Regions from separate parts of the Cupriavidus sp. KK10 genome, predicted to be linked through region 1. Evidence: predicted binding sites of a transcription regulator. Region 1 holds the regulator's gene; the other holds the start of a gene.
What was found. Region 1 encodes sigma-54, which starts transcription at its own class of promoters, with help from an activator protein. Its sites were predicted from a motif close to TGGCANGNAANCTGCTTT; they were not measured.

Region 1 (12,222 bases):
GGTCAGGAAGGCACCGACCAGCATGTCCAGCCCCGAGTCGCCGGTCAGCGAGGCGAACAGCACCTTGACGCCGGCGGCCTGCACCACGGGACGGGTGGCGATGGAGATCAGTTCCAGCGCCAGCGTGATCAGCCCCAGGCCGATCAGCACGCGGCCGACGTGGCCGGGCTTGCTGCCCTTCCAGGTCAGGTGGCAGATCACGCCAACGAAGATCAGCAGCGGCGACAGCCATGACAGGTCCAGCGAGAACACCTGCACCATCAGCGCGGTGCCGACGTTGGCGCCGAGCATGATGGCCAGCGCCGGCGCCACGGCGATCAGGCCCTGGCCGACGAAGGAGCTGACGATGACCGCGGTGGCGTTGCTGCTCTGGACCAGGCCCGTGACGCCGAGCCCGGCAAGGAAGGCGGTGAAGCGGTTGGAGACGCTGGTCGACAGGACATGGCGCAGGTTCGCACCGTAGACGCGCAGGATGCCGACCTTGACGATGTTGGTGCCCCAGACGAGCAGGGCAACGCCTGATAGCAGGTGAAGGAGTACGCCCATTGTGCGCCTTTGTGTGTCCAGTGCCGACAAAACCCTGGAGGCTCGGCCCGGTCATCGTGTAGTTGTCAATGGGGCATTATGCGCCCGCCACCCGACAGCGGCAACGGCACGGGTGCGGCGTGCGGGCAACGGGCAACACCGGCAAAGCATGCCGCAACGAGCGCCCGGGTGCGCGCCAGGCGACGGCGCTCAGGGCAGCGCGACCTTGATCCCCAGACCGACGAAGATCGCCCCGGCGGCGCGGTCCAGCCAGCGGCCGGTGGCCGGGCGGCGGCGCAGCCAGGCGCCCAGCCAGCCGGCGCACAGCCCGAACAGCGAGAACACCACCGCCGTCTGCAGCATGAAGACCACGCCCAGCAGCAGGAACTGCAGCCCCGGGTGCGTGGCATCGGCGCGCACGAACTGCGGCAGGAACACCAGGAAGAACAGTGTCACCTTGGGATTCATGATGTTGCCGAGCACGCTCTGGCGGAACACGCGCCCCAGCGGCACCGCATCGACATCACCGCCCTGCGCCAGCCCGCCCTTTGCGCGCAGCGCCTGAATGCCGATCCAGATCAGGTAGGCCGCGCCCGCGTACTTGATCAGCTGGAACGCCAGCGGCGACGAGCGCAGCACCGCGGCCAGCCCCACCGCCGCAATCACGGTGTGGAACAGGCACCCGACCGAAAAGCCCAGTGCCGCCACCAGCCCCGCGCGCCGGCCCTGCGCCATGCCGCGCGCCAGCACCTGCAGGTTGTCGGGCCCCGGGGCCACAGTCACGGCAATCGAAGTCAACAGGAACAGCAGCAGGTCAGGCATGGGGTCTCCTTGCGTGGAAATCTTGCGGGCCGGTCAGCGTGGCTCAGTGACCTTCAAACTTGCACACGGTGAACAGCGGCAGCCCGCCGTCCTGCAGCAGCTTCGAGCCGCCCAGTTCGGGCAGGTCGACGATGGCGGCGCCCTCCACCACCGTCGCGCCCAGGCGCTCCAGCAGCTTGCGCCCGGCCATCATGGTGCCGCCGGTGGCGATCAGGTCGTCGACCAGCAGCACGCGGTCGCCGGCCTTGCAGGCGTCGGCATGGATCTCGACGGTGGCGCTGCCGTATTCCAGCTCGTACTCCTCGGCCACGGTCTGGAACGGCAGTTTGCCCTTCTTGCGGATCGGCACAAAGCCCAGGTTCAGCTCATACGCGACGATCGCGCCCAGGATAAAGCCGCGCGCGTCGATGCCCGCCACCAGGTCGAGCTGCGCATCCATGTAGCGGTGCACAAAGACATCGATCAGCACGCGCAGCGTCTTGGGATTCTGCAGCAGCGGGGTGATGTCGCGGAACATCACTCCCGGCATGGGCCAGTCCGGCACGGTGCGGATGCGCTCGCGCAGGTAGCCGGTGACGTCGCCGAGCTCGGGGGACTGGATGATGGAATCTGCCATAGGGGTCTGGAGACGGTAGGCGCGCAGCGTGGCGCGCACCAGTCAGAAAGGGGTCGCAGTGGGTCGCGGCAGGGGTGGCCGCCGGCGCGGTAACCAGTTACCACCCGCGCCACCGGGGCGGCCAGCACAATGGCCCTGCCGGCCCGGTTGGCTAGCCAAGGGGCCGGGCTGCCGCGTCCGGCACCCGCCGGACACCCGTAACCATACAGGAGACCGCGATGGCAAAAAAGATTCTGATGCTGGTGGGCGACTACGCCGAAGACTACGAAACCATGGTGCCGTTCCAGGCACTGCAGATGGTCGGCCACACCGTCCACGCCGCCTGCCCGGACAAGCAGGCGGGCGACGCCTGCGCCACCGCCATCCATGACTTCGAGGGCGACCAGACCTACACCGAGAAACGCGGCCACAACTTCACCCTCAACGCGACCTTTGCCGGGATCGACCCCGCCAGTTACGACGCACTGGTCATCCCCGGCGGCCGCGCCCCGGAATACCTGCGTCTGAACGCGCGCGTGCTGGAGATCGTGCGCCACTTCGCCCAGGCGGACAAGCCGATCGCCGCGGTCTGCCACGGCGCCCAGCTGCTGGCCGCGGCAGGCGTGCTGGAAGGCAAGACCTGCTCAGCCTACCCAGCCTGCGCGCCCGAGGTGAAGCTGGCCGGCGGCACCTATGCCGATATTCCCGTCGACCAGGCCCATACCGACGGCAACCTCGTCACCGCCCCGGCCTGGCCCGCGCATCCGGCCTGGCTGGCACAGTTCCTTGCCGTGCTGGGTACGCGGATCGTACATTAGAGCTTTCCGCACGCGGCGCCCCCACGCGTGAAGGCACGGCCCGCCCCCCTGCGGCGAGCCGTGCACATGCCCGCCGGCCGCGCCGCCCGCACGGGAGCATCCATGTGTGAAATCTTTATCCGCGCCAATCCGGCGTCGTACCAAAGCCAGTCGCGCTCGCTGCGCCTGCATGGCGTGGCCACCAGCATCCGGCTCGAGAGCCTGTTCTGGGAAGTGCTGGAAGAACTGGCGCGACGCGACGACATGACCGTCAACCAGCTGATCACGCGCCTGCACGATGAACTGACCGAACATCGCGGCAGCGAGGCGGTGGCGGGCAATTTCTCGTCCTTCCTGCGTGTGTGCTGCCTGCGCTACCTGATGCTGCAAGGCGAGGGCCGCATCCCGGCCGATACCAGCGTGCCGATCCGCTCGCTGGACGCACGCGCCGTGCTCGACAACCTGCCGGAATCCTGGGTCGAGGCGCGTCCGCACTGACGCATCCGGCGGCCCCGCTCAGCCGTTCAGGATGCGCGTCTCTGCCGCTTCCAGCGCCTCGGGCGGGCCGCGCAGCACTACGATGTCGCCCGGTTCCAGCACTGTCTCGGGCTCCGGGTCGAAGGCGCGGATGCCGCGCCGGCGCACCGCGGTCACTTCCACGCCGATGCGCTCCAGCCCCAGCACGCCAAGGCGCCGCCCCACCGCCGTGGATTGCGGCCCGAGCGACACGGAGTGCAGCCGCACCGAATCGCGCTCGACCATGTCCTCATCATCGTCGCGGCCGTGGAAATAGCCGCGCAGCAGGCTGTAGCGCGCGTCGCGCGCCTGCTGCACGCCGCGCACCACCCGGCGCATCGGCACGCCCAGCAGCACCAGCGCGTGCGAGGCCAGCATCAGGCTGCCCTCGATGATCTCGGGCACCACTTCGGTGGCGCCGGCCTTCTGCAGCGTGTCGAGCTCTGAATCGTCCACCGTGCGCACGATCACCGGCAGCGCCGGCGCCAGCTCCTGCACGTGGTGCAGCACCTTAAGCGCCGATGGAGTGTTGGCATAGGTGACGATCAGGGCGGCGGCGCGGTGGATGCCGGCGGCGATCAGCGCCTCGCGCCGGCCGGCGTCGCCGTAGACCACGGTATCGCCGGCCGCGGCGGCCTCGCGCACGCGGTCGGGGTCCAGGTCCAGCGCCACGTAGTTGATGCCCTCGCGCTCCAGCATGTGCGCCAGGTTCTGCCCGCTGCGGCCGAAGCCGCAGATGATGGCGTGTTTCTCGGTCTGCAGGCTCTGCGCGGCGATGCGGGTCATGTTCAGCGACTGCATCAGCCATTCGTTGGCGGTAAAGCGCAGCACGATGGCGTCGCTGTACTGGATCAGGAATGGCGCGGCCAGCATCGACAGCAGCATCGACGCCAGGATCACCTGGATCAGCACCGGGTCGACCAGGTTCAGGCCGTCGATCTGGTTCAGCAGCACGAAACCGAATTCGCCGGCCTGCGCGAGCCCCAGCCCGGTGCGGATGGCCACCCCCTGGCGCGAGCCGAAGACCCGCGCCAGCAGCGCGATCAGCACCAGCTTGAACAGCACCGGCACCACCAGCAGCGCCAGCACCAGCCATACGTGATCCAGCACTACGCGGATATTGAGCAGCATGCCGATGGTGACGAAGAACAGCCCCAGCAGCACGTCGCGGAACGGCTTGATGTCCTCTTCCACCTGGTGGCGGTAGGGCGTCTCGGAGATCAGCATGCCCGCCATGAAGGCGCCCAGCGCCATCGACAGGCCCAGCCGCTCGGTCAGCGCCGCCATGCCCAGCGTCACCAGCAGCAGGTTCAGCATGAACAGTTCCTGCGAACGGCGCGCCGCCACCACGTGGAACCAGCGGCTCATCAGGCGCTGGCCGAGGAAGAAGATGGCGCCCAGGGCCACCACGATCTTGACCGTGGCCAGGCCCAGCGCCACCATCAGGTCGCCCGGATCGCGCGACAGCGCCGGGATCACGATCAGCAGCGGCACCACCGCCAGATCCTGGAACAGCAGGATGCTGATGATATTGCGGCCGTGCTCGCTTTCCAGCTCCATGCGCTCGGACAGCATCTTGGAGACGATCGCGGTGGAAGACATCGCCAGCGCCCCGCCCAGCGCCACCGACGCCTGCCAGGACAGCGGGAACAGCCAGTTGAAAGCCCAGCTGGCCGGCACCACCGCCAGCATCGACAGCACCACCTGCGAGCCGCCCAGGCCGAACACCAGCCGCTTCATCGAGCGCAGCTTGGTCAGGTTGAACTCCAGCCCGATCGAGAACATCAGGAAGACCACGCCGAATTCGGCCAGGTACTTGGTCTGCGCGGTGTCGCTGGCCAGCCCCAGCGCATGCGGGCCGATCAGGATGCCAACGGCCAGGTAGCCCAGCATCGGCGGCAGCTGCAGCATGCGGAATGCGACCACGCCGAAGACGGCGGCGGCCAGCAGCACCAGGGTCAGTTCCAGCGGAGAATGCATCAGGCGGTCTGGGTGACCGGCCAGGCGCGCGTCCGACCCGGCACGGGCACCCTGCCGGCAAAATACGGCGAGCACGGCAAGCACGACGTGCGCCATGGGTCGGGCCAGGCGCCATCGCATTCGTTGGTATACTTCGTCGCCATGATAGCCAATTTCGATGCGGATCGAGCACTCAGACTCGCCCGCGACACTCTCCAGACCGAAGCCGATGCGGTTTCCGCACTTTCCGGACGCCTGAACGGCGACTTTGCCCGTGCCGTGCTGCTGATCCTGCAATGCACCGGGCGCGTGGTCGTCTCGGGCATTGGCAAGTCCGGCCATATCGGACGCAAGGTCGCGGCCACGCTGGCCTCTACCGGCACGCCGGCGTTCTTTGTGCACCCGGCCGAAGCCAGCCACGGCGACCTGGGCATGGTCACGCGCGACGACGTGCTGATCGCCTTCTCCAATTCTGGCGAGACCGGCGAGCTGCTGTCGATCATCCCGATCGTCAAGCGCATCGGCGCGCGGCTGATCTCGGTCACCGGCAACCCCGACTCCAACCTGGCCAAGCTGGCCGACGTCCACCTGGACGCGGCGGTCGAGAAAGAAGCCTGCCCGCTGAACCTGGCGCCGACGGCCAGCACCACCGCGGCGCTGGCGCTCGGCGATGCACTGGCAGTGGCGGTGCTGGACGCGCGCGGCTTTGGCGAGGAAGACTTCGCCCGCTCGCACCCCGGCGGCGCGCTCGGGCGCAAGCTTCTGACCCATGTGCGCGACGTGATGCGCACCGGCAACGCCGTGCCCGAGGTGCGTGAGAACACGCCGCTGGCCCAGGCGCTGATGGAAATCACCCGCAAGGGCATGGCCATGACCGCCGTGGTGGATCCGGACGGACACGCCATCGGCGTCTTCACCGACGGCGACCTGCGCCGCCTGCTGGAAACCCCGCGCGACTGGAAGACCGTGCCCATCGGCGAGGTCATGCACCGCAACCCGCACGTGGTCAACGAGAACCAGCTCGCCGTCGAGGCGGTGCAGGTGATGGAAGCCAACCGCATCAACCAGCTGCTGGTGGTGGACGACGACGGCCGCCTGACCGGCGCGCTGCATATCCACGACCTGACCCGCGCCAAGGTCATCTGAGCGGGCGCGGGCCCGGCACAACCGGCACAACGCCAAGGACACCATGCAGGCACTCCTCGCCTCCCTCAGCGGCATCGTCATGCGGCTGCTGCCGCTGCTGCTGATGGCCTTCGTGGCGGGCAGCACGTTCTGGCTGGTCCAGATCAACTCCCCCAAGGAAGACCTGGCCGCGCAAAGCACCAAGAAGCATGAGCCTGATTACTTCATGGACCGCTTCTCGGCCACCGAGCTGGCGCCGGACGGCAGCACCAAGATCCGCTTCACCGGCGAGCGCATGGTCCATTTCGAGGACGACCAGACCTACGAAGTGACCCGGCCCGCCATGCGCGCGTACGAGCCGGACCGCCCGCCGGTCACCGCCCGCGCCGATATGGGCCGCATGAACGCCGAGGGCTCGGTGATCGACCTGTACGGCAACGGCTTCGTCATGCGCCAGCAGGGCGTGGACGTGTCCAAGGACCCGCAGCTGACCGCCGCATCCAGTTATTTCCAGCTGCTGATCAATGACGACATCGTCAAGACCGACAAGCCAGTCAAGCTGACGCGCGGCCCGTCGGTGATGACCGCCAACGGCCTGATCTTCAACAACGTCACGCGCGAAGTACAATTGCTCGGCAATGTACGCGGCACCATCATCACCGGGCCGTCCCCAGGCCGCGCGCCGGGGTCCTGAGCCCCGGCCCGGGGGCCGCACCAACCCGCACCAACATACCCAGACGCCCTCAAGCAACCCCTGCCAACATGACTGCTTCCCTGACGACATCGTCCCGTCGACGCACCGCCCCGGCTCTGCTCGCCCTGGCCATGGCCTTCGGCCTGCTGGCCCAGCCCGCCCTGGCCGAGCGAGCGGACCGCGACAAGCCGATGGTGCTGGAGGCGGACAACGCCAGCTACGACGACGTCAAGCAGATCTATACGCTGACCGGCAACGTGGTGCTAACCAAGGGCACCATGATCCTGAAGTCCGACGCCGCCGAACTGCGCACCGACCCCGAGGGCTACCAGTTCGCGGTAGCCACCGCCAAGCCGGGCAAGCAGGCCTACATCCGCCAGAAGCGCGAAGGCGTCGACGAATACATCGACGGCTGGGGCGACCGCATCGAGTACGACGGCAAGCAGGAGTACTCCAAGCTGATCGGCAATGCCCGCATGGCGCGCCTGCAGGGCGCCAAGCAGGTCGATGAGATCCGCGGCGCGGTGCTGACCTATGACAGCCGCAAGGAGTTCTACACGGCCGCCGGCGGCGGCAGTGGCGACGCCGCGGCCGCCAATCCGTCCGGTCGCGTGCGCGCGGTGTTGTCGCCGCGCCAGGACCAGAAGGCCGGCGCCACGGGCAATGGCGGCTCGCCGCTGGACCTGAAGACGGCGCCCGCGCCTGCCAACAAACCCTGACGCCTGGCGCCGGCTTGCCTGCCCGCGCCAGAAACGCCTGAACGCCAGACCGTGCCAATGACCGATACCGCAACCATCGCCGACAAGCCTTCCGTCGAAGCCTCCACCGTCCTTCCCGGCGGCAGCACGCTGGTCGTGCGCCACCTGAAGAAGCGCTATGGCTCGCGCACGGTGGTCAAGGACGTCTCGCTCGACGTGAAGAGCGGCGAGGTGGTCGGCCTGCTCGGGCCTAACGGCGCGGGCAAGACCACCTCGTTCTACATGATCGTGGGCCTGGTGGCGCTGGACGAAGGCGATATCGTGCTCGACGGCGACCACATCAGCGGCCTGCCGATCCACGAGCGCGCGCGCATGGGGCTGTCGTACCTGCCGCAGGAAGCCTCGGTGTTCCGCAAGCTCAACGTCGAAGAGAACATCCGCGCGGTGCTGGAGCTTCAGGTGAGCAACGGCAAGCCGCTGCCCAAGACCGAGATCGAGCGCCGCCTGGATTCGCTGCTCGACGACCTGCAGATCGCGCACCTGCGCAACAACCCGGCGCTGTCGCTATCGGGCGGCGAGCGCCGCCGTGTCGAAATCGCGCGCGCGCTGGCGTCGTCGCCGCGCTTCATCCTGCTGGACGAACCCTTCGCCGGCGTGGACCCGATCGCCGTGGGCGAGATCCAACGCATCGTCAGTTTCCTCAAGGCACGCAATATCGGCGTGCTGATCACCGACCACAACGTGCGCGAGACGCTCGGCATCTGCGACCACGCCTACATCATCAGCGAAGGCACGGTGCTGGCCGCGGGCCAGCCCGAGGAAATCATCGCCAATGACGCAGTGCGGCGCGTCTACCTGGGCGAGAACTTCCGCATGTGACTTAACGGCCTGCCCGCGAGCGGCAGGCCTCTTCGCGGGCGCGCGTGGGCCCTCCCACAGCCAGCGGCGATCGGACCGCATAAGCGATAGCAATTTCCGTTCCAACAACGGAAAGATGCGCATAGAATAGCTCGCATGAAACCGTCGCTACAGCTCCGTCTTTCCCAGCATCTGGCCCTGACCCCGCAACTGCAGCAGTCGATCCGGCTGCTGCAGCTCTCCACGCTGGAACTGCAGCAAGAGGTCGAACAGGCGCTGACGGAAAACCCGCTGCTCGAGCGCGAGAACGACTGGATCGAAAGCCCGCTGCGCGTGGCGGCCGACGGCTCGGTCAACCTGCAGAGCGCACCGGCGCCCGCCCCGGCTGAGCCCCAGGGCAATGGCGAGGCTCGCGCCGACGGCGCGGGTGACGACGACAGCTATGGCGACAGCGGCAACGGCGACGACTACGGCAGCGGCGACTGGAGCCTGGACGACTTTGCCCGCCGCCCCCAGGGCGACGAGGATGAAAAAACGCCGATGCAGCTGCGCGAGGCCGAGCCCACGCTGCGCGAGTACCTGATGGAGCAGCTCACGCCGCTGAAGATCTCGGCGCGCGACAAAGGCCTGGCCATCTTCCTGATCGAATCGCTCGACGACGATGGCTACCTGAGCGCATCGCTTGAGGAGATCTGCACGGAGTTGCCGGAAGAACTCGAGTTCGAGATCGACGAAGTCCACGCCATCCTCACGCTGCTGCAGAGTTTCGACCCGCCCGGCGTGGGTGCGCGCAACGCCGCCGAGTGCCTGGCCCTGCAGTTGCGACGCCTGACGCACCCGCAACGCGAACTGGCGCTGAACATCGTTAGCAATCACCTGGAGTTGCTCGCAGTACGCGACTACACGCGGCTGAAGAAGGCGCTGCAGGTAGATGAAGTGGCACTGAAGTCCGCACACGAACTGATCCGCTCGCTGGCGCCCTACCCCGGCCATGCGTACAGCCGCCCGGAAGCGGACTTTGTGGTGCCGGACGTGTTCGTGCGCAAGGGTGGCGGCGGCTGGATCGCGCAGCTCAATCCGGATGTGATGCCGAGGCTGCGCATCAACGATATGTATGCCCAAATCCTGCGTGGCGCGAAGGGTGAGTCCGGCACGGCCGGACTGCAGCAAAAGCTGCAAGAGGCGCGCTGGCTGATCAAGAACATCCAGCAAAGGTTCGACACAATCCTGCGTGTCTCGCAGGCCATTGTCGAGCGTCAAAAGAACTTTTTCAGTCACGGCGAAATCGCCATGCGCCCCTTGGTTTTGCGGGAGATTGCCGATACACTGGGTTTACACGAGTCAACCATCTCCCGGGTGACGACCAATAAATTCATGGCAACGCCGATGGGTACTTTCGAACTGAAGTACTTCTTCGGCAGCCACGTGTCCACCGAAACCGGTGGCGCGGCTTCATCAACGGCCATCCGCGCCTTGATCAAGCAACTGATAGGAGCCGAAGACCCGAGGAATCCCCTTTCCGACAGTCGCATTGCCGAACTGCTGGGTGAGCAAGGCTTTGTTGTTGCGCGCCGCACTGTTGCCAAGTATCGCGAAGCCCTGAAGATCCCCGCAGTCAATCTCCGCAAGTCTTTGTAGCCGAGCCCACCGCCTGCCTGGTGAGGCTCTTTCAGAAGGAGAAGCGCTATGAACTTCAAGATCAGTGGACACCACCTGGACATCACGCCCCCTCTGCGTGAGTACGTGGAAACGAAGCTGGAGCGAATCGTCAGGCATTTCGATCAGGTCATTGGCGTTAGCGTGCTGCTCTCTGTCGACAACCACAAGGAAAAGGACCGGCGTCAGTACGCGGAAATTAATCTACATCTCAAGGGCAAGGACATCTTTGTCGAGGCGCATCACGAAGACCTATATGCAGCGATCGACGCACTCGTCGACAAGCTGGACCGTCAGGTGATCCGCTACAAGGATCGCGTGCAAGGCCACGACCGCGAAGCGGTCAAGTACCAGATGGCCGCAGCGCAAATGCAGCAATGACCGTGCCCGGCAGCCCCGCAGCGGGCTGCTGAATCAGGATTGAACAGGCAAGCCGCGCCACGAAGCGCGGCTTTTTTGCGCCCTTGCGTTCCGGGTTGCCGCCGGCATGCCGCGCCCGCACTGGCGGTGCGGCCCGGCTGTGGCGCCGGAGCCAACGCTTTTCACCCGAATGGGCAAGAGTGTTCGCAAGCGCAGCGCCAAGGTGTATGCTGCGCCATACAAAGAGAGGGAATCCTGGCCGCGCCCCGCATCGGTGCGCCGGCTCCCGGCCCGGAGGCACGATTGCATCACCATGTATCGTTCTGCACCGGCTTGCCCCGCTGCGCTGCACAATACGGGGGTAGTCGCTGCTCTATAATGGGCCGGACGCCTCCGGCCAGGCCAACGGCAGCCCGGAGCCAGCCCACTGCCCCGCGGAACGATCTGCCCGCTAACTGAAATCCTGCGCATCGCCCATGAATCGTTTGGCCAAATTGCTGCCACCCGGCAACATCACCCTGGACGTCAGCGTCACCAGCAAGAAGCGTGTGTTCGAGCAGGCCGGGCTCCTCTTCGAGAACAACCATGGTGTGGCGCGCGCCATCGTGACGGACAACCTGTTCGCGCGCGAGTCGCTGGGATCCACCGGCCTGGGCGCCGGCGTGGCGATCCCGCACGGCCGCATCAAGGGCCTGAAGCAGCCGCTGGCCGCCTTCATGCGCCTGGCCGAGCCGATTCCGTTCGAATCGCCGGATGGCAAGCCGGTATCGCTGCTGATCTTCCTGCTGGTGCCCGAACAGGCTACGCAGCAGCACCTGGAAATCCTGTCAGAAATCGCGCAACTGCTTTCCGACCGCGACATGCGCGAAGGACTGGCCACGCTGCCGACGCCCGATGCCGTCCATCAGTTGCTGATCGCATGGCATCCCTGATCCCCTGATCCCCCAGGCGGGCCGGCACCAGACCGGGCAGGCGCCAGGCGCTTCGCAAACCGCCCCACCAGTCATACCGCATGGAACTCACCGGCGTCACCTCCCAGTCCATCTTCGACGACAACGCAGCCGACATCAAACTCTCGTGGGTGGCCGGCCTGGAAGGCGCGGACCGCGCCTTCGACGTGGAGTTCGCCCGCGAAGCCACCTCCGCCGCCGACCTGGTGGGCCACCTGAACCTGATCCACCCCAACCGCATCCAGGTGCTCGGCAAGCCCGAAATCACTTATTACCAGCGGCTGGACGATGAGACCCGCAAGCGCCAAATGGGCGAGCTGATCCTGTTGGAGCCGCCCTTCCTGGTGATCGCCGACGGCATGGAGCCGCCGCCCGACCTGGAACTGCGCTGCACGCGCTCGTCCACGCCGCTGTTCACCACGCCGGTGTCGTCGGCCGCGGTGATCGACCACTTGCGCCTGTACCTGTCGCGCATCTCCGCGCCGCGCGTGACCATGCACGGGGTCTTCCTCGACATCCTGGGCATGGGCGTGCTGATCATGGGCGAATCGGGCCTGGGCAAGAGCGAACTGGGCCTGGAACTGATCTCGCGCGGCCACGGGCTGGTGGCCGACGATGCCGTGGACTTCGTGCGCCTGGGGCCGGATTTTATCGAAGGCCGCTGCCC
Region 2 (12,222 bases), on a different replicon from region 1:
GCGGCTGCGACAGTGGTCTTACCTACGCCGCCTTTGCCCATCGTCATGATCACGCCGTGGCCGGCGCGGGCCAGGTACTCGACCAAGCAGCTCAAGCCGGGCGGCAAGCTGGTTTCCGGCATCTCGTGCCGGGTCGGCGACGCCACGGTCTCCGGGTAGGCCATCGCACGCAGCGCGTCCAATCCGACAGTGCCGCGTGGGAGGAAGGGAATGCTCGTCCGCGGTAGTCCAGCCAGTTCAGCCGGCATGTTAGCCAATGCTTCGGCCGCTCGCTGCGCCATGGCGGTCGCGATTGGGTCGCCGGAGGTGGCGTCCGTGAACAGGCCATTAATGACCAGGCTCTGGTTGCGTATGTCGAGGCCGGCCAGTTCCGCGCGCGTGCGATTGGCTTCCCGCAAGGACGCGGTGTCGGCGCGGGAAACCAGAACGACGGTCGTCTCGGTCGCGCTGGAAAGCCGCGCGACGGTTGCCGCATATAGCGCCTTTTGTTTTTCCAGGCCGGCCAGCGGGCCTAGGCAGGAGGCGCCTCCTGTGGATGAGGAGATGAACTCGTCCCATGCCGACGGCAAAGTCAGGAGCCGCAGCGTGTGTCCGGTCGGAGCCGTGTCGAAGATGACGTGGTCGAATTCGGCGGTGGCAGCCGGGTCACCCAGGAGCTTCGAGAACTCGTCAAACGCTGCAATCTCGACGGTGCACGCACCGGAGAACTGCTCCTCCATGCTCTGGATGGCCGCCTCTGGCAGGACGCCTCGGTAAGGCGCCACCATGCGCTCCCGGTAGGCGTGTGCCGCCGCTTCCGGGTCGACGTTCAGCGCGAATAGACCGCCTGCTCCCGGTACGGCCGTCGGCACCTGGCTCAGTCTCACGCCCAGCACCTCGTCCAGGTTGGACGCCGGGTCAGTGCTGACGATGAGCACCGTTTTTCCAGTTTCCGCCAGCGCCAGGCCGGTGGCACAGGACAGCGAGGTCTTGCCGACCCCGCCTTTGCCAGTGAAGAACAGGTAACGGGTACTGGTCGATGGCAAGGACATGGTGCCTCCGCGTTAGCAGCAGCCCGAGCCAGGCGTGCAGCCGCCTAGCTTGACGCGGGGCTTCTCCGCTGTGGTCAGCGTGATATTGAGCTTCTGCGCCAGTTGTTGACGCGAGGGGTACATGCCGGTGGAGACAATGCGCCCGTCGACGGCAATGATGGGCAGGCGGTCCATGCCGCCTTCCATTTCCTTGACCACGGCGGGGTTAGCCACGAACGCTTGCGCCTGCTGCCCCAGGTTGTACCGAGCCACCGTCACGCCATGCTCTTCGACCCATTTCAGATCAGCGGCGAATTGCGCCAGCACCGGGTTGACGTCGACGCCACAGACTCCGGTAGAGCAGCACATCGCCGGGTCAAAAATTTCCAGTTTCATGGTGAGGTCCTCCATTCGAAAAGTCTCTGGGCCCGTAGTCTGTAAGCTAGCGAATGAAACAACCGTCCGCCTTGCCCTGAATCAAACCCAGCGCCAAGTAAAAAAAGTGGCCGCGACGTTCCCCCAAACTGTTCGCCAATTGAGCTCGGGTGCCATTCGTCGTTGCCGGTGCCAGCACGCGGCCAACCGCGCGGCAAGTCGACTGACGCTCATATCTTTGAGATGCGGTCGAGGCATTCCCGCAATTCGCCGTTGTTTATGGTTTCCGGCGGCAGCATCAGCAGTTGGAGCATGCGATAGCCGATGGCCCGTCGCGCCAACTTAGCCGCGCCGTCAGTTTGTACTCTGTTCAATTTGGCGGATAGCCATCAGCATGGCAATGGCCGCCACGCCGAGACCGGACGACAACCACAATGACTTCGCGCCAAACGCGTCGAGGCACATGCCGAATAGCCAGGGAGCCAGGGCTTGCGCCACGCGCGCGGGGACCATCAGTACCCCTTGTCGGTGACCGTAGCCGCTGGGCCCGAAGATGGCCAGCGGCAAAGTGCCCTTGGCGATCGTCAGGATGCCGTTGCCAGCACCATGCAGCTGCGCCGAACAAGGGCGCTGCCGGGGCTCCAGCGAGCCCGAAGGCGAGTGCCCCGGCCGGATGAAGCGCCGCGGCCAGGCGGGCCGACAGCAACGGATGCACCTTGCGCAGCAGACCATTTCCAGAATCCGTGCGCCGACTTGCGCCGGACCGATCAGCGCACCCACCGTGACGGCCGTTGCCAGCGTTGCGCCGCCGGCTTGCAGCAACCGCGGAAGATGCGCTGCCATGGCTGTGCTAATGAACCAGGTCGCCGCGAAAACAGTCGCCAGCGCGAAGGAAGCGAACCGCTGCGAAGGCAACTCATCTGTTGTAGCCTGTTGCGCCGTTGAGGACCACCTGTTGGGCGCTGGTGCCGCAGATACCGCACCGCGCGGCATGCTCAGGTTCAGGGCCAGGCCCAGGGTGAGATGTAGCGCAGCCCAGGCAAGACAGGCGCCACGCCACCCGATATGCGACTCCATGTAGGTCGATAGTGGCCAGCCTACCGTGCTGGCGAAGCCTGCGATCAGGGTGATACCGGTAATGGCACCGCGCGAGCGGTTGCCATACAGCGCCACCAAGGTTGCAAAGGCGGCTTCGTACAGGCCAGCACCCATCCCAATGCCCAGAATTGCCCAGGCGGCAAAAAGACCGACGACGCCCTGGGAGATTCCCAGCCCCGCCAGGCCGACCGCGAAGATGAGGCTCGTGGCGGCCAGCACGGAGCGGCCGCCCGTGCGATCAATCATCCGGCCTGCGGAGGGCCCGAGCAGCGCCGAGACAATGAGGGCGCCGCTGAAGGTTGCAAAGATCGTCGGCGTGGACACACCGAGATCGCGTGCCATTGGCGTGGCCAGCATCGCCGGCAGATAGTATGTCGACCCCCATGCCAGTGTCTGGGCAATTCCCAGCCTGGCGATCACACCACCATGGCCATCGTGTTGTTTGTTATTCGACTTCGCCGCTGTCGGTGTCGCCGACCTGGGCATCGCGTTCATGGCTCATGGCCGCCGCCGCAAGCGCGGTGGCGTTTGCCTCGGCAGCTTCCTTGCGCTCGCTGTAGCGATCCGTCAGGTAGTCGCTGCGATCGCGGACCAGCAGCGTGAACTTGTAGAGCTCCTCCATGACGTCGACCACACGGTCATAGTAGGAAGACGGCTTCATCCGGCCAGTTGCGTCGAACTCCTGATAAGCCTTGGCGACGGATGACTGATTGGGAATTGTGACCATCCGCATCCAGCGACCCAGCACGCGCAGTGAGTTGACGGCGTTAAACGATTGCGAACCGCCGCAGACCTGCATAACCGCAAGGGTGCGGCCCTGCGTCGGGCGAATGCCGCCCATTTCAAGCGGAAGCCAGTCGATCTGGTTCTTGAACACGGCGGTCAGCGTGCCGTGCCGCTCGGGGCTGCACCAGACCTGGCCTTCCGACCATTCAGACAGCTTGCGCAGATCGACGACCTTGGGGTGGTCCGCCGGCACGCTGTCGGCCATCGGCAAGCCATGCGAGTCGAATACGCGTGTTTCGGCCCCGAAATGCCTGAGGATTCGCTCGGCTTCCATCACCAGCAGCCGGCTGTACGACGTCTCGCGCAACGAGCCGTAGAGCAGCAGGATTCTTGGCGGGTGGGTGCTTACGCGAGCTGGCGTGAGCTTGGGCAAGTCAGGAGTATCCAGCACCGCCGGCACGACATTGGGCAGAGCTGCGGTCACGACTTGACCCTCCGGCCCTGCGCGTCGATGACAACCTCGCCATCCTCCTTGGCGAAAGCGGCCTGCTGAGGCGAGGGCAGAATATCGAGCACCACTTCCGAGGGGCGGCACAGCCGCACGCCAATGTCCGTGATGACGAACGGACGATTGATCAGGATCGGGTGGGCCATTATCGCGTCGAGCAACTGTTCTTCCGTCAGTGCCGGATCCGCGAGACCCAGTTCCGCGTAGGGTGTGCCCTTCTCGCGAATCGCCTGGCGTACGGTGAGACCCGCGCGACGGATCATGTCCCGCAACTCGGTACGCGAAGGCGGCGTACTCAGGTACTCGATCACGATGGGCTCAATGCCTGCGTTGCGAATCATCGCAAGCGTGTTGCGGGACGTGCCGCAGTCGGGGTTGTGATAGATGGTGACAGTCATACAGGTCCTTAATGTGCTTTCGCCACGCCTGGATACTTATCAAGGCGCTTCATGTACTGGCTTTGGCGGCGACGGCGGAGCGACTCACAGGCGAACAGGGATTGCCGCCACAGCAGTTTTCCGTGAGATAACCGATCAAGCCGCTCATGGTCTCGAAGCGCGCCGCATAGATAACCGAGCGTCCGTCCTGCCGACTGGACAGTAGTCCGGCCCGATGAAGCTCCTTCAGATGAAACGACAACGACGAGGCAGGCATCTTCATCAGCTCGGCGATGCGGCCGGCAGGCAAGCCTTCCGGGCCCGCTTGCACAAGCAGCCGGAACACCGACAGACGGATGGAATGAGCGAGCGCAGCCAGCGCTTCGAGTGCGTTTTTGGTTTCCATCGTTCGACTATAGTCGAATGATGGAAACAATGCAACCCAGTCAAGCAGGCTCGCGGTGAGTAAAGGGCTGCTGGCCAGCGCAAAATCCGCAGCACATCGCTAAATTTTGCTCTGCAACTTGAAGTGGGGCCGTCATTGCCCTAGAAATTACTTAGACAATTCCAGAAATATCGAGATCCAGTCGCGTGCCCCCTTGGGAAGCGCGGCCGCCCGGCAAGTCGCCCTCCATAGCCCTGCGACCACGACCTACCTCAGGCCACTCAGCTTGGTCCGTGATCGCTTTCGGAAGGAGGGGCGACATGTCAATTTCGCGCAGAGGATTCCTGAAGGCCGTCGGTGGCTCCGCAGCCGGCGTAGGCATTTCGGGTGCAGTAGTGAGCCCGGCTACTGCAGCCCCGCCACCAGCGGACGTGGGCCGCACAACCCTGCCGTTCAAGCCGAAGGTAATCGCCCGTGCTGGCCAGCTCCAGCCCAACACGCCGGTCAGCTTTACCTACCCCGATGCCTCGTCACCGTGCGCGGTGATCAAGATGGGCACGCCAGTCCCTGGTGGCGTCGGCCCCGATCGCGACATCGTTGCCTACAGCACCCTCTGCACGCATATGGGCTGTCCCGTGGCCTACGACAAGGCCGCGCACACGTTCCGGTGTCCCTGTCATTTCAGCATCTTCGATCCCGAGAAATCCGGGCAGATGGTTTCCGGGCAAGCCACCGAGAATCTGCCGATGGTCCAGCTCGAGTACGCCGCCGACGGGAGCGTCAAAGCCATCGGCGTCGAGGGACTGATTTACGGGCGTCAAGCCAACCTGCTGTAGAAGGGGGCACTTCCATGGCGACCAACAAGGACCGGGTGGCGCTGCCCCCGGCAAATGCGCAGCGCACCAATCTGACATGCCATTTCTGCATTGTGGGGTGCGGATATCACGTCTACAAGTGGCCGGAGAACAGCGAAGGCGGCCGGGCTCCCGGCCAGAACGCGCTCGGGCTGGACTTCCGCAAGCAGCTTCCACCCCTTTCCGTGGTGATGACCCCGAACATGCAGAACACGATCACCGATCGAGATGGTCGACGCTACAACATCATGATCGTGCCCGACAAGCAGTGCTCGGTGAACAAGGGCCTGTCGTCCACGCGCGGCGGTCAACTGGCCAAGGTGATGTACAACCCCGATGGGGTTGCTCGCGAACGGCTGCGCAGCCCGCGCATCTACGTGTCCGACCAGTGGGTAGACACCAGTTGGGACGATGCCCTGGCCCTCTATGCCGGCCTGACCAAGAAGATCCTCGATCGGGATGGTCCCGCCGCACTGGCATTTGACTGTTTCGACCACGGTGGTGCTGGCGGCGGCTTCGAGAACACCTGGGGCACGGGCAAGCTGATGTTCACAGCCCTGAAAACGCCGCTGGTCCGCATCCATAACCGCCCGGCGTATAACTCCGAATGCCATGCTACCCGCGAGATGGGAATCGGCGAGCTGAATAACAGCTACGAGGACGCGGAACTGGCAGACGTGATCATGGCGGTCGGCTGCAACTCCTACGAGACACAGACCAACTATTTCCTTGCCCACTGGCTGCCGAATCTGCAGGGCCAGACGATGGACAAGCGCAAGCAGCGCTTCCCTGGCGAGAGCATGGCCGCTGCCAAGGTCATCTTCGTCGACCCACGTCGTACGACGACGATCGCGATCGCGGAGCAGGCCGCCGGCAAAGAGAACGTGCTGCACCTCGATATCGAGCCCGGTACCGATATCGCGCTATTCAACGGACTACTCACCTATGTCGTGGACCAGGGGTGGCACGACAAGGAGTTCATCGCCACCTACACCAAGGGGTTCGACGCCGCGCTGCGCGCCAACAAGCTGTCTCTGGATGAATGCAGCCGCATCACCGGCGTGCCCACCGACAAGCTGCGCCGCGCGGCGGAATGGGCATACAAGCCGAAAGCGTCGGGTCATCGCCCTCATACGATGCATGCCTACGAGAAAGGCATCATCTGGGGCAACGACAACTACCTGATTCAGTCCGCGCTCGTGGATCTGGTGCTCGCAACGCACAATGTCGGCCGACGCGGAACCGGTGTCGTACGGATGGGCGGCCACCAGGAGGGCTACGCTAGGCCTCCATATCCGGGCAACACCAAGATCTATGTCGATCAGGAGATCATTCACGGCAAGGGCCTGATGTACACGGCGTGGGGTGCGAATCCATTCCAGACCACGCTCAATGCCCAGGAACATCGCGCAGTCATTCTTCGCCGTGCCGGCATCGTCCGGGAAGCCATGGCCCGCCAACGTGGCGCATCGATGCAACAGATGACGGATGCGATCTATGACGCCGTGAAAAGCAAGGGTGGTCTTTTCCTCACCAACATCAACCTGTACCCCACCATGCTGTCCGACGGCGCGCACCTGATGCTTCCTGCCGCCCATCCCGGCGAGATGAATCTCACGTCAATGAATGGCGAGCGTCGGATGCGGTTGTCCGATCGCTTCATGGATCCGCCGGGCACGGCGCGGCCGGATTGCCTGATCGCTGCGGGCATCGCCAATACCCTCAAGCGCATGTACGAGGCGGAAGGCAAGCAAGAGATGGTGGCGCGCTTCAGCGGCTTCGACTGGAAAACGGAGGAAGATGCCTTCAACGACGGATTCCGTCAGGCGGGACAGCCCGGCGCGGTGCCGATCGATAGCCAGGGCGGCAAGACGGGCAACCTCGTCACCTTCGCGCGCCTGCGCGCCATGGGCAACAACGGCGTTCAATTGCCGGTTCAGGCGTATCGCGATGGCAAGCTGATCGGCACTGAGATGCTCTACATGGATGGCAAGTTCGATACCGCCGACGGCAAGGCAGAGTTCAAGCCAGCCACCTGGCCCGGCCTGCCGAAACCGGTGGCAGACCTGAAGGCCAAGTACCATTTCTGGATCAATAATGGCCGTGTCAACGAAGTTTGGCAAACGATGTACCACGACCAGTACAACGACTTCGTTCGCGCCAGGGTGCCAATGGCCTATCTCGAAATCAATCCCGAGGATGCACGGACTCTTGGCATCAGCTCCGGTGATGTGGTCGAGGTCTACAACGACTATGGCTCGACCTATGCGCTGGCGTACCTCGAGCCAGACATCAAGCGGAATCAGACCTTCATGCAGTTTGGCCACTACAACGGCGTGATGGGCAACGTGACCACACCGTGGACGGACCGCAATGTCGTGCCGTACTACAAGGGGACCTGGGCGGATCTGCGTCGGATCGGCACCGTGGCGGACTTCAAGGAAACCGTGAGCTTCAAGAGGCGTCGTTTTGAGACGACCTGATCGCGAGAGGGCCGGACGTGTCCGGCCCCGATGCAACGTCTTCAGGACCGATCCGCCTGGTGCTCGCCGGAAGACTCAATGACATTAGGGTGGCCGCGGCGAATCTGTCGCGGCTCCAGCATGCGGTGCACCATGAGCCCGATGGCCGCACCCGCGCACTGCGCGAGAACGAAGCCCGGCACGCTGCCCGGCGCAATCCCGGCGAAGCTGTTGCTGAACATGCGACCGAAGGCTGCTGCCGGATTGGCGAACGACGTGGATGCGGTGAACCAGTATGCCGCGCCGATGTAGGCCGCGACCATCGCCGAGGCGCGACCGTTCGGGGCGCGCAGAATCACAAGTAGCAGTCCGGCCGTTGCGACGGCTTCAGCGATCCATTGTCCCGGGCCGGTGCGCACCTTGGTGGAGAACTGGAGGAGCGTCATGTCGAACATGGCATGGGCCAGCCACGCGCCCAGAACCGCGCCGGCGAGCTGCGCGACGATGTATGGGATCAAGGCGGTTCCAGGCAGCTCGCCCTGTACCACCATGACCGCGCTGACGGCCGGATTGAAATGCGCACCGCTGATGGGGCCAAAAACCTCAATCAGGATGTACAGGCCACCAACCGTGGCCGCAGTGTTGGCCAGGAGGGCGACAGCGACGTTTCCGCCGGCGAGCCGCTCCCCCATGATCCCTGAGCCAATCACGACGGCCAGGAGCAATGCCGTGCCCAGTGCTTCTGCGGCAAGCCTGCGCTGCAAATCAATCATGATGCTTAGCTCTTCGAAATTCGGTCGAGGCATTCCTGCAGCTCGGCATTACTCATGTTGTCCAGCGGCAGCATCAGCAACTGGAGCATGCGATAACCGATGGCCTGCCGCGTCAACTCGAAGGCCTGACGCTTACCCTCATCTCCGCCCGGCGCGTTTGACGGATCGGGGTAGCCCCAATGGACCTTGACGGGGCTGCCTGGCCAGTAGGGGCATTCCTCTGCGGCGGCACTGTCGCACACGGTGATGACCACGCGCATCTGCGGTGCGCCTTTCGCGACGAACTCGTCCCAGCTCTTGCTGCGAAGACCCGACGTGTCCACGCCAACGTTTGCCAGGGTCTCCAGTGCAAAGGGATTGATGCGGCCGCTCGGTGCACTGCCGGCACTGTAGGCGCGCACATCCTTGCCCAGCATGTCAGCCCAGTAATTAAGCGTGCCCTCGCTGAGGACGCTGCGCGCGGAGTTGTGAGTGCAGAGGATCAGTACGTTTGTGGTCATGAAAAAACAGGCTAGTTCTGCCCGATCTCGCGCACTGCCTTTTGCAGGGCAACTTTATCGAGCTTGTAAATCGGTAATGACAGGAGCAGTTCGATGCGTCGTTTCAGCGTGAGCGCCGTATCGCGTATCGCTTGCTGCTTGCGTTCTTCCGTGCCTTCAACCGCCACTGGGTCTGCGACACCCCAGTGCGCGGTCATCGGTTGGCCTGGCCATACCGGGCAAACTTCGCCGGCGGCCTTGTCGCAAACGGTGAAGACGAAGTCCAGCTCGGGCGCGCCATGCTGCGAGAACTCATCCCAGCTCTTGCTGCGAAAGCCGTCCGTTGGGATCCCATACTGCTTCAGCGTGTGCAGTGCATGGGCGTTTACGCGCCCGGTCGGGTGGCTACCAGCCGAGAAGCCCCTGAAGCGGCCTTGTCCGAGATGGTTTAGCAGGCCCTCGGCAAGAATCGAACGCGCCGAGTTGCCCGTGCAGACGAACAGGACGTTGTAGGTTCTTTCCGTCACGATTGTGCTCCTAGCAGCAAGAAGTGTCAGGGTTCACGGCAATGCCGAGTGCCTTGCCACGCGGTGCGCGGGGTGGGCAGCAGGCTGAGTTCGTAGCGGTTGCCTCGTCCGGTTTGCTTTCGCTGAACACGGGGATGTTGGCGAGCGAGTGGAAGTGCTCCCATGCAATCCCTTGCGGGTCGGTGACCCAGTGCTTGTCGCTGCGCGCGTAGCAGCAGGTCGTCGCGCCTTCGTCGAGCACGGCCATGTCGGCCGCTTCGGCGCGTGCCTTCAGCTCAGCCAGCTCGGCCGCATCGTCCACCTGGAAGCCGAGATGGTCGACGCCCGGCTGATCGCCGCGTGTCGAGATCGCGAAATTGATGCGCGGATCGTCCAGCATCCACTTGGCATAGTCGCTCTCCACGCGCGTCGGCTCAGCGGCGAACAGCCTGGAGTAGAACGCAATGCTCTTGCTCAGGTCATCGACGTGGAGGTGAACGTGAAATCGCTTCATCAGAATCTTCCGTCAGCATTGGCAGGAGGTCGCGCTGACCTCAAGGCAGGGCTCGCCCTGACAGCAGTTGGCCGTCAGGAAGCCCAGCAGCGCATTCATCTGGCGGAACTCCGCCCGATAAATCAGATTCCGGCCCTCACGCTGCGTGGTCACCAGGTGCGCGTGCATCAGCTCCTTCAGGTGGAACGACAGCGTGGCGCCCGGCACGTCGAGCTGCTCGGCGATGACCCCCGGGGTCAAACCTCCCGGACCGGCAACTACCAGCATCCGAAAGACTTGCAGACGGAGGTTGTGTGCCAGCGCGGCGAGAGAACGGACAACGTCTTGTTCTTCCATAGTTCCAATTTAGTCGAAAAATAGAATAAACGCAAGTAATGCCGTGTGTTGCATAGTCAACCTATATGTCCAGCTGACGCAGTCACTTGGACTGCAGCGGCACGCAAATAGTACGAGGAAACTGGATTTGGCCGAAAGCAGGTCTCCCGTGCTTAGGCGAGCTTTCTATATCTTGATCTTGACCGCAACAAGCTGTGGTCGGGCCTGTCCTTGGCAGTTTGCTACAAGGACTGCTTCGTGGAGCGCTCCGACGGGCAGCCAGCATGGATGACGGGAATCGTGATGATGAAAATGATCAACAGCACCAGCATGACGTCGATCAGTGGCGTCATGTTGATCTGGCTCATCACGTCGTCATCGTCTCCGTCGAGCTTGCCGAATGCCATGATGCTTTCCTTCCTGGTCAGCTAGCGACGCACAGTTCTTGACGACCAGCTGCTCGGCGAGCAGCTGGTCAGAGGGGGTAATCCGTGTTGCAATTTTGCCAGCTAACAACGCGCTTAGTGTGTCCACAATGCCTGGTTTCTCCGCTGCTGCGGCCGCGGGCTGGGGGCTGCTGGTTGCCTATGCCCAGGCGTTGATCCGCGTCAGGCATTTGTGTGCATCTGGCGATACCCACCGTGCGCGTCGGGGCCAGCGATGGCGTATGCCGGCCACCCGCTCATGGATTTGGGATTCAGGCCATCTGCGAACACAATGAAGGGGCAAGGCCCACGGGCTCTTGCTTGCATACGGTAATACCAGCTTCTAGGATTCAATAAGTAGTTGCCGGTCCTTCCCCGTCCTCTGTGCAACCGCGTCCACCGGGTTCCGAATTCGGACATCCATTCAAGGAGTTAGCGCCATGGCTGACTGCCCTATGCCACACCCCACCAATCACCCTCACCAGCACGGGCCCAATTGTGGACACCGCGCCGTACGTCATGAGGGACATGTTGATTATCTGCATGACGGGCACCTCCACAACCTGCACGGCGATCACATCGATGAGCACGTGCTTGCAATAAGCGACACCAATCCCGATCGGTGTACCCCCAATCATCAGTGCGGCGGCCATGACCCTAACCATAAGCACGGCCCTGGCTGCGGCCATGAGGCAGTACCGCACGGCGACCATGTCGATTATTTGGTTGGCAATCATCTGCATCACCCCCATGGGGATCATTGCGATGACCATGGTCCCTTGTTGCTCGCCTGACATCATTGCATTGAAATAGGCCGAGCAAGGTCAAAAATGACAAGACGCGTCGCTTACTTACTGTTCGTTCCAGCGGTAACAGCACTGGCACTTTCTCCTGCGGGCGCAGCCGATGGCTCCTCGCCCGCCGGCGGCGATGCAATGCTTGTTATTCAAACCAACCCTCAGCGCATGACATCTCTGCCACGCACCGTCGACATCATCAAGCAGGAAATGCGGCAAAGGCAAGCGACCCCGGTGGCGCGTGCCGGCAGTAGGGCAAGGAGCCATCCTCGTTCGCAAGACGGCCGAGAGAGCCAATCCGGTCGCCCACCAGGGAGTCAGGAATCCCCAAACATCGCAGGTCAGGGCTCTGCGTTGGCGAACTGCCTTGCTGGTCCACAGTGCTGCCCATGTAGTTGGCCGTGGTCGTAGCGTACGGTCGGTCAAATACTGCTTGAACGCATCAACGTGAGGGGCTAGCGGTTCCTTGGCTCTACCGTGCGGACATCGTAGATCGGGTACAAATCGGGATCGATGAAATGTAGGACGGTCGAACCCACGCATGGCCCCATGCCTGGCATAGCACGGAGGATCTGCGGGTTGCATTTCCCGCTCGACGTCATCGTGGGGAGCCGCGCT

Region 2: the regulator sigma-54 is predicted to act here: its motif matches at 4,637-4,654, upstream of KB879_RS31230 (arsenate reductase (azurin) small subunit).

The regions. Positions count from the first base shown of each region.
Region 1 covers NZ_CP073677.1:442,057-454,278, reverse strand. Annotated here, with positions in the region: gene KB879_RS02355 (Na/Pi cotransporter family protein) at 1-546, opposite strand, end outside; gene KB879_RS02350 (LysE family translocator) at 736-1,347, opposite strand; gene KB879_RS02345 (adenine phosphoribosyltransferase) at 1,391-1,963, opposite strand; gene KB879_RS02340 (DJ-1/PfpI family protein) at 2,182-2,760, shown strand; gene KB879_RS02335 (ribbon-helix-helix domain-containing protein) at 2,863-3,237, shown strand; gene KB879_RS02330 (monovalent cation:proton antiporter-2 (CPA2) family protein) at 3,256-5,235, opposite strand; gene KB879_RS02325 (SIS domain-containing protein) at 5,377-6,360, shown strand; gene lptC (LPS export ABC transporter periplasmic protein LptC) at 6,404-7,033, shown strand; gene lptA (lipopolysaccharide transport periplasmic protein LptA) at 7,102-7,752, shown strand; gene lptB (LPS export ABC transporter ATP-binding protein) at 7,810-8,610, shown strand; gene KB879_RS02305 (RNA polymerase factor sigma-54) at 8,746-10,227, shown strand; gene hpf (ribosome hibernation-promoting factor, HPF/YfiA family) at 10,276-10,626, shown strand; gene ptsN (PTS IIA-like nitrogen regulatory protein PtsN) at 11,082-11,537, shown strand; gene hprK (HPr(Ser) kinase/phosphatase) at 11,618-12,222, shown strand, end outside.
Region 2 covers NZ_CP073678.1:11,794-24,015, forward strand. Annotated here, with positions in the region: gene arsA (arsenical pump-driving ATPase) at 1-1,031, opposite strand, end outside; gene arsD (arsenite efflux transporter metallochaperone ArsD) at 1,044-1,406, opposite strand; partial or broken gene KB879_RS31210 (MFS transporter) at 1,740-2,903, opposite strand; gene arsH (arsenical resistance protein ArsH) at 2,929-3,693, opposite strand; gene arsC (arsenate reductase (glutaredoxin)) at 3,690-4,115, opposite strand; gene KB879_RS31225 (helix-turn-helix transcriptional regulator) at 4,165-4,500, opposite strand; gene KB879_RS31230 (arsenate reductase (azurin) small subunit) at 4,800-5,315, shown strand; gene KB879_RS31235 (arsenate reductase (azurin) large subunit) at 5,330-7,816, shown strand; gene KB879_RS31240 (MIP/aquaporin family protein) at 7,858-8,568, opposite strand; gene KB879_RS31245 (arsenate reductase ArsC) at 8,574-9,068, opposite strand; gene KB879_RS31250 (arsenate reductase ArsC) at 9,080-9,577, opposite strand; gene KB879_RS31255 (ArsI/CadI family heavy metal resistance metalloenzyme) at 9,585-10,067, opposite strand; gene KB879_RS31260 (helix-turn-helix transcriptional regulator) at 10,080-10,403, opposite strand; partial or broken gene KB879_RS31265 (ExbD/TolR family protein) at 10,667-10,789, opposite strand; gene KB879_RS39575 (hypothetical protein) at 11,248-11,601, shown strand.